Linked DNA regions of Desulfatibacillum aliphaticivorans DSM 15576. The protein of the gene in region 1 interacts with the protein of each later gene in a pairwise test. Links are inferred from orthologs where the notes say so. Each region holds a gene or a part of one and is shown in the gene's direction. Other genes may lie near its edges.

The links.
Region 2: the proteins of G491_RS0122060 (region 1) and lepA interact in binary tests that used the Escherichia coli proteins (3 or more experiments, as listed by UniProt). The link is inferred for Desulfatibacillum aliphaticivorans DSM 15576 from one-to-one orthologs.

What each region holds. Positions count from the first base shown.
Region 1 is NZ_AUCT01000030.1:777-12,481, forward strand. Bases 688-3,506 are described here. They hold G491_RS0122060 (zinc transporter ZntB), read left to right. Parts: upstream 688-1,519; coding sequence 1,520-2,494; downstream 2,495-3,506. Other genes in these bases: G491_RS31990 (glycogen-binding domain-containing protein), read left to right, coding at 860-1,174; G491_RS31995 (lipopolysaccharide assembly protein LapA domain-containing protein), read left to right, coding at 1,233-1,478; G491_RS0122065 (mechanosensitive ion channel family protein), read left to right, coding at 2,526-3,479; G491_RS0122070 (DUF2179 domain-containing protein), read left to right, coding at 3,480-3,506. Also shown: G491_RS35985 (hypothetical protein), read right to left, coding at 212-583; more of G491_RS0122070, read left to right, coding at 3,507-4,052; G491_RS0122075 (calcium/sodium antiporter), read left to right, coding at 4,125-5,087; G491_RS32000 (CNNM domain-containing protein), read left to right, coding at 5,211-6,446; G491_RS34445 (hypothetical protein), read right to left, coding at 6,511-7,116; G491_RS0122090 (cobalamin B12-binding domain-containing protein), read right to left, coding at 7,123-7,773; G491_RS0122095 (hypothetical protein), read right to left, coding at 7,827-8,303; G491_RS34450 (hypothetical protein), read right to left, coding at 8,388-8,993; G491_RS0122105 (cobalamin B12-binding domain-containing protein), read right to left, coding at 9,029-9,652; G491_RS0122110 (thiolase family protein), read right to left, coding at 9,793-11,034; G491_RS0122115 (nitroreductase family protein), read right to left, coding at 11,051-11,705. UniProt on the Escherichia coli protein: Zinc transporter. Acts as a Zn(2+):proton symporter, which likely mediates zinc ion uptake. Purified ZntB reconstituted in liposomes also binds and transports Cd(2+), Ni(2+) and Co(2+).
Region 2 is NZ_AUCT01000003.1:199,329-202,265, forward strand. It holds lepA (translation elongation factor 4), read left to right. Parts: upstream 1-539; coding sequence 540-2,336; downstream 2,337-2,937. Other genes in the region: G491_RS0105145 (peptidase C39 family protein), read left to right, coding at 1-9; leuC (3-isopropylmalate dehydratase large subunit), read left to right, coding at 2,350-2,937. UniProt on the Escherichia coli protein: Required for accurate and efficient protein synthesis under certain stress conditions. May act as a fidelity factor of the translation reaction, by catalyzing a one-codon backward translocation of tRNAs on improperly translocated ribosomes.

The sequences.
Region 1 (11,705 bases):
GGAATCGGAAAAAAACCGCTTCCCTGCGCGCGGGCGAAAACCGAAATTTTATGTTTCAGGCCCCTCTCAGGGGGCTTGCCAACCAATCCAACCGCCTCAAACATCTTACAAAATCAATATACCACAGAGTTTCTTTATTTCTTAAACACGTCCCCTGAAGTCGTGAAAGCCCCTCTGGACTTAGTCAATTAGTCAAAGACGTCCCCAAAAGTCACTCATCATCAACTGACCTGGCTGTATCAAGAATGCTGGTCCCAAGGTAGCGTTTGGAGGAGGTCAACTCATTTCTGGAGTTATACCCATAGATATTAAACGCAGGCTCGTCAGAGGCATTCCCGCTGTTGGTTACGCTGGTTCTCCTGCCGAGGGCGTCGTAGCCGTAACCGTATTGGCTGGCGGATTCGGCGACCCGGTCCATGGAGGCGGCGGTCAACCGGCCGTCGCAAGAAGTACGGGCGGCCCTGCCTAATGGGCCACGAAAAGGAGTTAATCCGAACAAGGCTTCGGATACCAAGGAATGAGAGATGGCGTGCCGCTTAAACAAGGTAAAGTCCCCGGAAAAATTGTATGGCGATCCAGGCAAAATTTCTCTTTATGAGTCACGCAAACAGTGCAATAGATCCGGCATTTTGTCAATGGCGGCCTGCCGCGCTTTCGCGCGTTCGGTTCATGGCGCCTTCGCGGGAGACGAATAAATACACCTCGCCCTAACACGAATCTTTTTTGACACCATGCATTGGCGGGCGTATATTTAAGAAATTGCAAGATACCATCAGGGATTAGGGGCCGTATTGGGAGCGCAAGGCTTTTTCGGGTCGACGCCGACCCTGTTCAGGACAGGCAAAAGGAGGTCTGAACCATGGCCAAAAAGAAGATGGAGACCGGCGGCAAAGCAAAGTCCGCCAAAAATGCGTCTGCAAAGAAAAGAGTGACTTTTTTTATGAGAGCTCCCGAGGCCAAAGAGGTTTCGGTCGCCGGAGATTTTAACGGCTGGGACGCCAAGAAGCATCCCATGAAGCTGGATAAAACCGGGTTGTGGAAAAAGATTGTCATGGTCGCCCCGGGCCGTTGCGAGTACAAATTTCTGGTGGACGGCGACTGGGCTCTGAACCCGGACACGGAAGAGACCTGCACCAACGAGTTCGGCACGGAAAATCATGTGCTGGAAGTCTGATCCCCGCTCACAGCCTTGGGATTGCATGAAAGCCGATAGTCAGCAACGGAGCTTGTGAATGACCGTCAAAAATGTTGTGCGAATTCTGATAGGCTTGTTGTTCGTCACTTTTGTGGTTCAAAATGCAGAGGTTGTGGAGGTGCGCTTTTTGTTCTGGGGCGCAGAGGCATCCCGGGCTCTGGTGCTGTGTTGCGTGTTCGCATTAGGGCTTATCGTTGGGTGGCTCCCGCTCCGAATCACAAAAAAGAAAGAGGGCGCCGGCAAAGACAAGGTGAAAGAACAGGCTGACGCCGAAAGCACCTGAGTCATAGGAGAGACGCCTATTTTATTTGACGCGGGGGATGAATGCAAGACAGCAGCGGGTTGATATACGCCTATTTGCTTGACGGCCAAGGCGGGGGCCGAAGCGTGGGATGGGAGGATATTCTGCGGTGGACGCCCGACCAGGGGATTTTGTGGCTCCATGTGGATTTTCGCGACCCGAACGCCATGGCGTGGCTGGATGAAAAAAGCGGCCTCAATCCCATTGTGGTGCAGGGGTTGATAGCGGATGAAACCCGGCCGCGTTGCGTGGGGCATGGAGAGGACCTCCTTATTATTCTGCGGGGAATCAACGCCAATCCGGGCTCCGACCCGGAAGACATGGTGGCCCTGAGGATGCTGCTGGAGCCCGGCAGGATTATATCCATGCGCCACAGAAGGGTCATGGCCGTCCAGGACGCGGCAACCGCTTTGGAGGAAGGAGACGGGCCTAAAAATCCCGGGGAATTTTTCACCTTTGTATGCAGCCGCATCACGGACCGCATGGGGGACGTGATCTACGAGATAGACGACCTGGCGGATCAGATGGAAGAGGCCGTCCTGGAGTCGGACGCCAGGGGCTTGCGGCCCCAGGTTTCCAGGATACGGAGGCAGGCCATCGCCCTCCGGCGGTACATCGCCCCGCAGCGGGACATTCTTTTAAGGCTGCAAAACGAAAAAAGCCCCATCCTTAATGAACTCCACAAAATGGAAATCCGGGAGGATGCGGAGCGCACGGCCCGTTTTGTGGAGGACATGGACGCGGCCAGGGACCGGGCCGCAGTCACCCAGGAGGAGTTGGGAAACCGCCTCGCCGAGGAAATGAATCGCGCCATGCTGATTTTATCCGTGGTGGCGGCCATATTTTTGCCGTTAGGGCTTTTGACCGGGCTTTTGGGCATAAACGTGGGCGGAATTCCCGGGGCGGATTACCGCTGGGCCTTTTTGATCGTATGCATTTTTCTGTTGTTTCTGGGCGGCGTCCTGCTTTTTGTTTTCAAACGCATGAGGTGGCTCTGAAAGCCCCTGAAAAATAGTGGAGCAACCAACTATGGATCAATGGCTGGATGCAAACTTCTGGCAGACGATAATTCAGAAAACGGGATTATGGTTCATAACCTCCGTCCCGTCTATTTTGTTCATTCTGATCCTGGCCGTCATCGCCCTGAAAAGTTTCGGCTTCGGCATGAAACGGGTCAAGGTGTTCATGGCGGAGAGAATGAAATCCAGCGGGCGTATTGATTCCGACGAGGCGGACCGCAGGCTGGAAACCCTGACGCGGGTTCTCACCACCCTGGTGAAAATCGTCCTCTGGACCATGGTGGGCATGCTGATCCTGAAGAAGATCGGGGTGGACATAGCCCCCCTGATAGCGGGCGCCGGCATCGCCGGCCTGGCGGTGGGGTTCGGGGCGCAGGAATTGGTGAGGGACGTCATCTCCGGCTTTTTCATCCTGCTGGAAAACCATATCCGAACAGGCGACGTGGCCTCCATAAACGGCGCCACGGGCGTGGTGGAGAATATCGGCTTGAGGACCACCTCCCTGAGAGACCCCCAAGGCGTCATCCATATGTTTCAGAACGGGAAGATCAACTCCATGTCCAACCTCACAAAGGGTTGGTCCGCCGCCGTCTTTGACATTGGCGTGGCGTACAAGGAGGACACGGACTCCGTTTCCGCCATCATGGAGGAAATCGCCGGGGACCTGGCCGCGGACCCCGAAATCTCCCCCCTGCTCCTGGAGCCTTTCGAATTGCTGGGCGTGGACGCCTTCGGGGACAGCGCCGTAGTCATCAAGGCCCGCCTCAAGACCAAACCCCTGAAGCAGTGGGTGGTGAAAAGGGAATATTTGCGCCGCCTGAAAAAGGCGTTTGACCAAAAAGGCGTGGAGATCCCCTTTCCCCACCAGACCCTATACTGGGGCTCCGCAAGTCCGCCCGTGGCGGTCGACCAGGTTGTTTCCACGGAAAATTTGGAATCAAAGGATTATCAGAAAGTCAAGTAAATGGAATTCTTTACGGACCTGCCTCTCATTGTCCAGGGAGCGCTTATTTTTTGCCTGCGCATTGTGGACGTGTCATTGGGCACCATACGAACCATCATGATCGTCCAGGGCAAAACCTGGATTTCCTTTTGCCTGGGCTTTTTTGAGGTCTTTATCTGGCTGTCCGTCATATCCACGGTCGTGCCCCTCATCAAGGACCGGCCGGGCCTGATTTTCTTTTACGCCCTGGGCTTCGCCTCCGGCAATTTCGCGGGAATCAAGTTGGAGCGGTGGATGGCGGCCGGGCACATGATACTGCGGGCCATTTCCATAAAAAACGGAAGGGAAATGGCCTCACTGATTCGGGGGCGAGGCTACGAGGTCACCACCTTTGCGGGGGAGGGCCTGGAAGGCCCGGTCATGCAGTTGTTCATTGTCTGCAGGCGCAGGGACGTGGGGGCCATCATCGCCATGATCAAGTCGGTCGATCCGGAGGCTTTTTATATCACGGAAAGGGCCGGAAGCGTCAGCAAGGTGATCAGGCCGTTCATGGCGCCGCCCACCGGCTGGAGAGCGGTTTTGAAAAAAAAGTAAGGGCGGGAGCCGTTCCGGTTATCTTTCTTCCAGCGGTCAGGGGCCGTGAGACCCATCGGCCGAAGGGGTGACATGTTTATCCTGGGTATGGCGGGCGGATTGGCATTGCTTATCCTAGGGGCGGAGATCCTGGTTCGCGGAGGCTCGGCCCTGGCCCGGCGCTTTAATATCTCCGAACTGGTGGTGGGGCTGACCATCGTGGCTTTCGGCACCTCGGGCCCTGAGTTGATCGTGAGCGTGGTTTCGGCCGTTCAAGGCAGCACGGCCCTGGCCGTCTCCAACGTGCTTGGCAGCAACCTGTTCAACATTCTTGTCATCTTGGGGGCATCCTCCCTAATCACTCCATTGGAGGTGGATAAGAACACCGTCTGGAAAGGCATTCCCTTTTTACTGCTCACCTGCGCCGCGGTTTTTCTCCTGGCCGAACCCGCGGCCGGATGCCCTGACACGATCGGCGCTCTCACCCGCTTTGACGGATATGTCCTGCTGTGCTTCTTCGCTATCTTTCTGTATTATACCTTTTCCATCGCCAAATCTTCCGGGGAGCTCCAGGAGACCGGGAAAAGCCCTCCGGAGAAAATGTCCGGGCTCCTCATGTCCGGATTCATCGCCGGCGGCATGGTGCTTCTCATCCTGGGCGGACGGATTTTTGTGGCGTCCGCTGTGGTCTTGGCCAAAAAGCTGGGCATGAGCGAGTCTCTGGTGGGCCTGACCGTCGTGGCGGCAGGGACGTCCCTGCCGGAACTGGCGTCATCCCTGATGGCCGCCTACCGGGGCAGGATCGGCATGGCCGTGGGCAATGTGGTGGGATCCAATATCTTCAATGTGTTTCTCGTATTGGGCGTCAGCGCGGCCATACGCCCCGCCCCCCTCAGCCCGGGGGATTTTCTGGACAACGCGGCCGTAGCCCTGGCCAGCCTGGCTCTTTTCCTGTTTATGTTCACCGGGAAAAAAAGAAGCATTGACCGGTGGGAGGGAGCTGTCTTTGTCTTTGCATTCGCAGCGTACTTATGGTTTAAAATAACCTCATCCTAAGGCCGTCGGATGCAACAGGTTGGCCTTCCGCTGTTTTTTGCGGAATCAGGAAGTGAAAATTAATTTGGGTTATTATGCGTTTATGCACTTTTTATGGTTTAGGAAGAAAGCCTCTTGTCCCGAGTGAAAAAACATAGAATCATATTCAATGCGCTTCTTTTTTTTATACTCATAGTACTGAGCGGAGCGGCTTTCGCCATGGGGATCGCCGATACGACCGGGGCGCCGGCCCAGGCTTCGCAATCCGACGCGGCGCTTTTGGTCCTTTACGTGCTTTTGGCCCTGGTGTTTTCCTTTATGTGCTCCGTGGCCGAGGCCGTGCTATTAAGTGTAACGCCTTCCTTTATCGCCGGAATGGAGAAAAAAGCCCCCAAAAAGGCAGCCTTGCTGAAAAAGCTCAAGCAGGACGACGTGGACCGGTCCCTGGCCGCTATCCTGACGCTGAACACCATCGCCCACACGGTGGGCGCCATCGGCTCGGGCGCCAAGGCCACGGCCGTTTTCGGCAGTGCGTGGTTCGGGGTGTTTTCCGCGGTCATGACCCTGATGATCCTGTTTTTCTCCGAGATCATTCCCAAAACCCTGGGGGCCGTTTACTGGCGCAGCCTGTCCGGCCTTACGGCCAAATTCGTCCGCGCCTTGATCTTCTGTTTGTATCCCCTGATCCTCATTTCCGAGCAGTTGACCAAGGTCATCGCCCGGAATGCTGACATCCACGTGTTCAGCCGGGAGGAGTTCATCGCCATGGCCGGGGTTGGGGCGGAATCCGGGCACATCAACGAGCGGGAGTCCCGGATCATCCGCAACTTGTTTCGCCTGGAGTTCCTGAAGGCTGAGGACATCATGACTCCCCGCATGGTCATATCCGCCCTGCCCAACAGATTGACCATAGCCCAGGCCCTGGAACGTTGCGGGGACGCGCCTTTTTCCCGCCTGCCCGTCTATGGGGAAAACGTGGACGACATCACCGGCTTCGTCCTCAAGGACGACCTGCTGCTGGCCATGGCCAAAGGCCAGGTGGACGTCTCCCTGGAAAGTCTGAAGCGGGAGATGCCTGTCGTCGCCAAGGACGCGCCCATCTCCGGCTTGCTGGAATTGTTTTTGGATAAGCGCCAGCACATTGCTTTGGTGGCCGGAACCTACGGCGGAACCAAAGGCCTTGTCACCCTGGAGGACGTGGTGGAAACCCTGTTGGGTATGGAAATCATGGACGAAATGGACGAGGTCAAGGACATGCAGGCCCTTGCCCGCAAGCAGTGGAGCAAACGGGCCAAAGCCATGGGCCTGGACGTGGACGCAGCCGGCAAGGATTCAAACAACATGGATGCAAACCAGCCATCCTGCAACCTGAAAACATAGAGAGCCGGCAGGGAGCAAGCTGAGCCCGAGCCATGTTGACGGAAGGTTGGCCGGCATGCTGAACTCAGCACTCGTCATCGCCGTCTTCGGGATAGAGCTTTTCCATGCACTCCGGGCAAATGCTGTGGCTCAAATCAACGTCCGCTTTCTCGATAAGGTATTCTTCCAGCTTGTCCCAAACCTGCTTTTCGTTGCGAATCTTATGGCAGTGCATGCAAATGGGAATGACGCCCTGCAACGTTTTAACGTGATCCAGGGCGTGTTGCAATTCTGCATTCTTCTTGTGAAGGTCCCGAGTCAAATTTCCCAATTCCTGGTTTAAAGCAACCATTTCCGTACGAAGCATCTCCAGTTCTTGTATATCGGGACGCCCAAAGGCCAGCACCAGGTTTCCCAGACGCTTGAACACGAACAGGTAACTTTTGGGATGGCCTGAGACTGTTTGGAGGCTCAACAAGTTTTCTTTCGCGCGGGAATGGGCGATTTTTTGAAAGTCGAAAACCTCCTGAAAATCAATGAGAATATCCTGAAAAGGCGTTCCCGCGGTCAGGTCGCCGCAAATTTGACAGGCGTAGTTGTTCATTGACAAGACGCGGCCTTGCCCATCCAGCCGAAAAAAGAGAACCGGCGCAGGGCCGTTCAGGTATTCGTGAAAGGCGCTGAAATTCATTGGGCCTCAAGCAACGACAAAACGACTGGATTGCAGCATGTCCTCCAACTCCGGTAATGAGTGGATGCACATGGTGTTGGGGTATTTGTTGATGCTGTCAAGGTTTTCTATGGCGAGCACTCGGCCGCCCACGGCGATGTCCAGGGATGCGAACTCGGCCTTTAACGCCTCTATCTCTAGTATCAGATTGGGGAAGTTAAAATACGCACTGCACGACAACCCCACCAGGTCGGGTTTCACCCTGTCCACAAAGTGGAGCAAATCATCTATGGGAGTATCGGCGCCCAGGAAGTAGACGCTCCATCCGTGTAGTTCGAAAACGTCCGACGCCATTTTCGCCCCCACTCGATGCGGTTCGTTGGGAACGCAGGAAACAACAGCGCTTTTTCCGTTTTTTTCCTTCCCGAACAAAGCGGGATAGACCAGATTCATCAAGCCTTCGGTAATGGCGGTGACCAAATGCTCCCTGGCGACCGATATTTTGTTCCTCTCCCAAAGACGCCCGGTTTCGTAAAGGCTTTCCTGGAACAGGCCTGAATAAAGGTCCTTGATTGCAATCTCCTGGTCCAGCAACTCTTGCACTACGCGTGCGCACTGGGCGCGGCGGCCGCCCAGGAGATGATCCAGGTAATTGTTGTAGACATTTTCCGATATCATCGGTCCGTTCCTTTATTGAATTAAGATGGATTTATTTGCGGATATATTATGCATTAATTGTGCCTAAATCTTTCCGGCAAAGGCGTGCCATTTCCGCCGGTCTCATCCGTGAGTGCGACAAAAACAGGTATATTGACGATCAGCCAATTATAAAATGGAGAGATGGCGTTAAATTCTTCCCTTGTCAACGATTGTTCAAGCAAATCAAGCCAAATATTTAAATTCGCAGCCCAATAGGTTGTCTGAAAACCGTGCGCCCGGTAGGCGCGGAAAACCCAAAGAACCGTTTCCACCAAAACATTGGGGTCATAATTCAAAAACATGGACTCCATGAATCTGGCGAAATTGCGGTTATTGTCCTCGGCCATTTGGCGATTACCCTTTCCCGTCAATTTTTCCAGATCAGGCCGTTCCCCCATAAGCTGGTTCCCTTGAGCGGCAAATTGATCGCGCTTTTGTGAAAAAGCCCGGGCAATATCTTTGGAAGGTTGAATAAGTTCCCCGGCCGTCTTCATGATTTGTTCCTTCATGGCGTTCTCCTTGGATTTTAGCATCCCCTCTGTTTGTTTATCCTTTTCCGGGCATCGCATGGAGATGAACATCTAACAGCGAAATCAGCATTCATCATCATCAATATCAGGGTATAGCCTTTCAAGGCACTCAGGGCAGATGCTATGGCTTAATTCTGCATAAGTGTGTTCGGTCAAATATTTTTCAAGTCGATCCCAAATCTGTTTTTCATCACGAATCTTGTGGCAGTGCATGCAAATAGGAATAATGCCTTGCAGGGTCTTTACATGATCCAGGGCGTTCTGCAATTCAGCATTTTTTTTATGAAGCGTCCGGCTAAGATTTCCCAACTCCTGATTCAATGACATAACCTCTGTCTTCAATAGCTCCATTTCATCAAAATCCTTACGGCCAAAAACCAGAATATCATCCTCGGCGGGCGTAAATTTCAATAAATATGTCTCGGGGCCGCCCTGGACGGTTTGAATACTAAACGGTTTTTCACACTCAGAGCCCTTTGCAATCTCCCGGATATTAAAAATGTTTTGAAAATCCAGGATAATGTTTTGAAATGGTTCCCCCATGACATGTTCGCCACAGATTTGACAGGCGCATTGATTCATTGACAGGATGCGGCCTTCCGAATCCAGCCTGAAAAAAAGAAGCGTCCCGCTGCTGTTGATGTAGTCATAAAAGGCCTTGAGTTTCATAGCCGCCCTATACCTCATTTAACTCGTTGCATTATTTATATTTTTTCTAGTTCCGCCAAGGAAAACACACAAAAAGTGTTGGCATATTTTTTGATTTTATCCGCCCCGCCCCAGTTAAGACCTTGCCCGCCTACGGCGATATCAAGACTGCCGAACTCCGCCTTTACGGCCTCAATACCTTGTATCAGTGAAGGCATGTTAAAGTAGACGCTTAACGACATGCCCACAAGATCAGGCTTCACCTCGTCTATGAAAGCAAGCATATGATCCAAAGGAGTGTTTGCCCCTAAAAAATAGGAACTCCATCCATGGGTCTCAAGTATGTCTGCGGCCATTTTGCCGCCGATTTGGTGGAACTCGTTGGCGGTGCATGAGATCACGGCTTTTTTATCGTTTTTTTCTTCATGAAATAAGCGAGGATAGACCAAATTCAGAAGGTTTTCCGTAATGGCGGTGACCAGATGCTCCCTGGCGACGGAAATTTTGTTGGTTTCCCAAAGGCGTCCTGTTTCATAAAGGCTTTTCTGAAACAAATCGACATATAGCTCTTTAATATCGATTCTTTGATCAAGCAGGCCTTGCACGATGCGAGTGCATTCGATCCGCCGGCCGCCCAGGAGATGATTGAAATACTCGTTGTATAAATCTTCCGTTATCATGATCCGCTCCTTTTTTGAGAAAGGGAGATTTTCAAAAGGAACTTTTATGCATCAATTGTGCCGGAGGATCTAAAACAACAAATCCCCCGCCTCCTCAAGAAAGGAAACGGGGGATTGATTATACAACGAATAAAAACCTTTTAGTTGGCCTTTTCCAGGATGTGAATGCACATGGCCGCTTCCTCCACGCCGATGTTGCCGCCGCCGTTTTCGGCCAGGCCTAGGCGCGCCCCTTCAACCTGCCGCTGGCCCGCTTCTCCCCGAAGCTGGATGCCCAGTTCGTAAATCTGGGCCAGGCCCGAGGCGCCGATGGGATGGCCGCGGCATTCCAAACCGCCCGAGGTGTTCACGGGCTGCTTGCCTCCCAGGCGGGTGGCGCCGGTTTCGGCCCAGGGGCCTCCTTCGCCCATGGGGCAGAATCCCATGGCTTCGGTCTGGTGCAGTTCGCCGTAGGTGGTGGCGTCATGCAATTCGGCAAGGCTGATGTCCCGGGGGCCGACTCCCGCCTTATCGTAAGCGATCTTGACCAGCCGCTCGCCGATGTCCTCGCCGTCCAGATCCCGATCCCGCCCGGTTCCCAGAATGGAGGCCAGAATCTTCACGGGCCTGGGGTCTTTCAGTTTTTTCAAATAGCTTTCCGAGCACACGATGGCCGCCGCCGCGCCGTCGCCCACGGGCGCGCACATGGCGCGGGTCAGGGGATAGGCCACCTTTTTGTCAGCCAGAACCTCTTCGGGCGTCATCACGGACTGATATTGAGCCAAAGGGTTCAGGGACCCATGAAAATGGTTCTTGGAGCAAATGAGCGCCAATTGCTCCTGGGTGGAGCCGAAAGTCTGCATGTGCCACCGGCATCCCATGGCGTAGGCGTCCATAAAGATGCTGCGGCCTTCGCCGGGTGCGCCGTCCTGGTCCGCCTGGCCGGAGCTCAGGCGCTTGCCCATTTCCTCAAAGAGCTTGATGGAATCCTCGATCCGCTCCAGGTCCATGCACGAGGCGTAGGCGCCCAGGGCGAATCCCTTGTTTTCGTGGGTGATTTTTTCCGATCCCAAGGCCAGGGCCACGTCGTGGGCGCCGGACTTGACGCCCATGACCGCCAGATTCAAAGCCGTGGACGCGCCCGCGCAGGCGTTTTCCACGTTGGTTACGGGGATGCAGCCAATGCCCATGGAGCGCAGAATGCACTGGCCCCGGATGGAATGCTGGTTGGTGTACATTCCCCAAAAGGTGTTGGAGAAGTACGCTGCGGTCAGGTCTTCCTTGGTAATGCCTGCGTCGGCCAGGGCCAGGTTGGTCGCCTCCTGGGCCATGTCGCGGACGGTCCGGTCCGGGTATTTTTGAAACCGGATCATCCCAAGGCCGATGATGTAAACGTTTTCCATAAAAAAAGTCTCCCTCCTATTCGATCCAATCTACCATGGGCGAGTCCCTTTTGACCGCTGCGTCTATCTTGCCTTTGGGGTATCCCAGGGCGATGGAGGTCACAGGCTCCCATGGGGGCGTTACGCCCAGTTTTCTTTTGAATGATTTCATGTGCGGGTAGTGCAAGGGCTTGATGGACAGGCTGATGTAGCACGTGCCCAGGCCCAGGGAATGAGCCGCCAGGACCATGTTCTGGGCGCAGATGCCCAGGTCCAGATCCGGATTGCTGATGCCGTGGGTGTTTTTCAAAAGCATGATCATGGCCGGACAGTCCCAGTAAATGGCGTCGTCCCAGCGCTCGGCCTTTTCCACGGCGGTGTAAGGCCGGGGGTCCATTTCATTGACCATCACCTGACTGAGAGCGGTGAACAAAGCGGTTTTCCACGCGGGCTTTTTACCGTCCTTGTTGTGGTACAGGTTCTTGAAGAACTTGAGGGTCTTCATGGCCTCGCGTTCTATGGTCTTGATGGCGTTTTTGTTGGTGATCACAATGAATTTGTAGGGCTGGCAGTTTCCGGCGGAGGGCGCAAAACGCCCGGCTTCCAAAACGCGCTTGATCAACTCCTTGGGCACCGGCTTTTTCTTGAACAGGCGGTTGGAGCGGCGTTCATAGATGGTGCGCTCCACCGGG
Region 2 (2,937 bases), on another replicon or contig:
TCTGCATAAAATCCGGTACTACTGCGTATTGTCTGCTGTGTTATTAAGGCGCGCATAGCGCGTCCTGGACGGGTACAGTGGCCTGCCGCTACACGATAATTTTCGCCGCAGCGGCCCATTTAACCGGGCGGCCCAGACACATTGGACGGGGCGTTCGTCTGCAGAAAATTCCTGGTTTCGATCCGTAAAAGGGTCCTAACTGCAGTGCTAGCGCGCCCAGGCAAGGTGCTGCTTTGCCTGGGCCGTCCGTCATCGGCAGAGGGTTCGAACTACGCCTTTAAACAATAAATGAACAAATGGCTTGAATGACAGCAACTGAGGATGAAACCGCCTCAGCCCTCCACCATCCATGTCCGTTCTTTCACAATTTATGAATCCCCGAAGATTGACAGTTTCGCCAAAAGAGTTTATAAATTCAGGTTCACCATAAGACCGGAAACTCTGGGGAGTTTCCGGAGTCTTTTTGGCTGCTTATTAACCGCCCTGCAATGTTTTACGTCGGGCGCCCGGAGAGACCGCGCCCAAGCGGAAAGTTGAGTATGGATCGTATACGTAATTTTTCCATTATCGCCCATATTGACCACGGCAAGTCCACCCTGGCCGACCGCCTGATCCAGGCGACCGACGTGGTGAACGAACGGGACTTCAAAGACCAGATTCTGGACACCATGGACATCGAGCGGGAACGCGGCATTACCATCAAAAGCCAGACCATCCGCCTGCCCTATAAAGCCAAAGACGGCAAGGAATACGTCCTGAACCTGATCGACACCCCGGGCCATGCGGATTTCACCTACGAAGTCAGCCGGGCCCTGGCCTCCTGCGAAGGCGTGCTGCTGGTCATCGACGCCAGCCAGGGCGTGGAAGCCCAGACCCTGGCCAACCTGTATCTCGCCATGGAGCATGACCTGGAGATCATCCCGGTCATCAACAAGATCGACCTGCCCTCGGCGGACATCGACCGGGTCATGGGCCAGATTGACGAAGACCTGGGCCTGGATCCGGACAAGACGGTTTGCGTTTCCGCCAAGGAAGGCACGGGCGTTCCCGAGTTGCTGGAGGCCATCGTCACCCACCTGCCGCCCCCCAAGGGAGACCCAAACGCGCCCCTGAAGGCCCTGATTTTCGATTCTCACTACGACCCGTTCCGGGGCACCATCGTTCATTTTAGGGTGTTCCATGGAACCTTGAACAAGGGCGATACCATCAAGTTCATGTACAACAGTTCCTCTTACAAGGTGGAGGAGACCGGGTTTTTTCAGATCCAGAGAATTCCGAAAAAATCCCTTTCCGCCGGAGAGGTCGGATACATCATCGCAGGCATCAAGACGGTCAGCGACACCCGGTGCGGCGACACCATCACCTTAAAATCCGCCCCGTGCGACAAGCCCATGCCCGGCTTCAAGGAAGCCAAGCCCGTGGTGTTTTCGTCCATCTATCCCGTGGCTTCGGACGATTACCCGGACCTGACAATAGCCCTGGAAAAGCTCAAGCTGAACGACGCGTCCCTGACCTATGAAAAGGACTCGTCGGCCGCCCTGGGATTCGGGTTCCGGTGCGGATTTTTGGGGCTTTTGCATCTGGAGGTGGTCCAGGAGCGCCTGGAGCGGGAGTTCGACCTGTCCCTGCTTTTGACCGCGCCTTCGGTTCAGTACCGGATCAACATGAGCGACGGCGACACCATGATCGTGGACAACCCGGCCCTGTACCCGGACCCCACCCTCATCGACTCCTCGGAGGAGCCGTACATCAAAGCCGCCATCATCGTGCCGGACAGGTACATGGGCGCGGTCATGAAGCTGTGCCTGGATCGCCGCGGAAACAACCTGGGGTATCAATATTTGACCGCCAACCGCATGGAAATGACCTTTGAACTGCCCCTGGCGGAAGTCATCTACGATTTTTACGACAAGCTGAAAAGCGTCACCCAGGGATACGGGTCCTTTGACTACGAAATCACGGGATACAAGCCCAGCAGCCTGGTCAAGGTGGATATCCTGATTAACGGCGACAGGGTGGACGCCCTGTCCATGCTGGTGCATAAGGACAACGCCGTGTACCGGGCCAGGCACGCCTGCGACAAACTGCAGGATGAAATACCCCGGCAAATGTTCAAAATCGCCATTCAGGGGGCCATCGGCGGGACCATTATCGCCCGCAAGACCATTTCGGCCTACCGGAAGGACGTAACCGCCAAATGCTACGGCGGCGATATTTCGCGTAAACGCAAGTTATTGGAGAAGCAAAAAAAGGGCAAAAAGCGCATGAAGATGATCGGGAATGTGGAAATCCCCCAATCCGCCTTTTTAGCCGTTTTGAAGACTGACGACGAGTAAACGGAGACCAACCATGGGAATGACAATTGCTGAAAAAATTCTGGCCGCTCACGCGGGCCAGGAGGAGGCGTCCCCCGGGGACTTGATCAACGCCAAGGTGGACATCGCCCTGGGCAACGACATCACCGCCCCCATTGCCATCAAGCTGTTTCGGCAAAGCGGCGCCGCCAAGGTGTTTGACAAGGACCGCGTTGTGCTGGTGCCTGACCATTTCACCCCCACCAAGGACATCAACTCCGCCATGCAGGTGAAGATGGTGCGGGATTTCGCCAGGGAGCAGGAGCTTTCCCATTGGTACGAAGGCGGCGACTCCGGCGTGGAACACGCCCTCTTGCCCGAAAAAGGCATTGTGGGCCCCGGAGACCTTGTCATCGGCGCTGACAGCCATACATGCACCTACGGAGGCCTTGGCGCCTTTGCAACAGGCGTGGGCAGCACGGACCTGGCCGCCGCCATGATCACCGGCGAGGTGTGGCTGAAAGTTCCCGAAAGCATCAAATTCGTCTACAAAGGCAAACTCAGGCCCCATGTGGAAGGCAAGGATCTGATCCTGCACACCATCGGCGACATTGGCGTGGACGGCGCCCTGTACATGGCCATG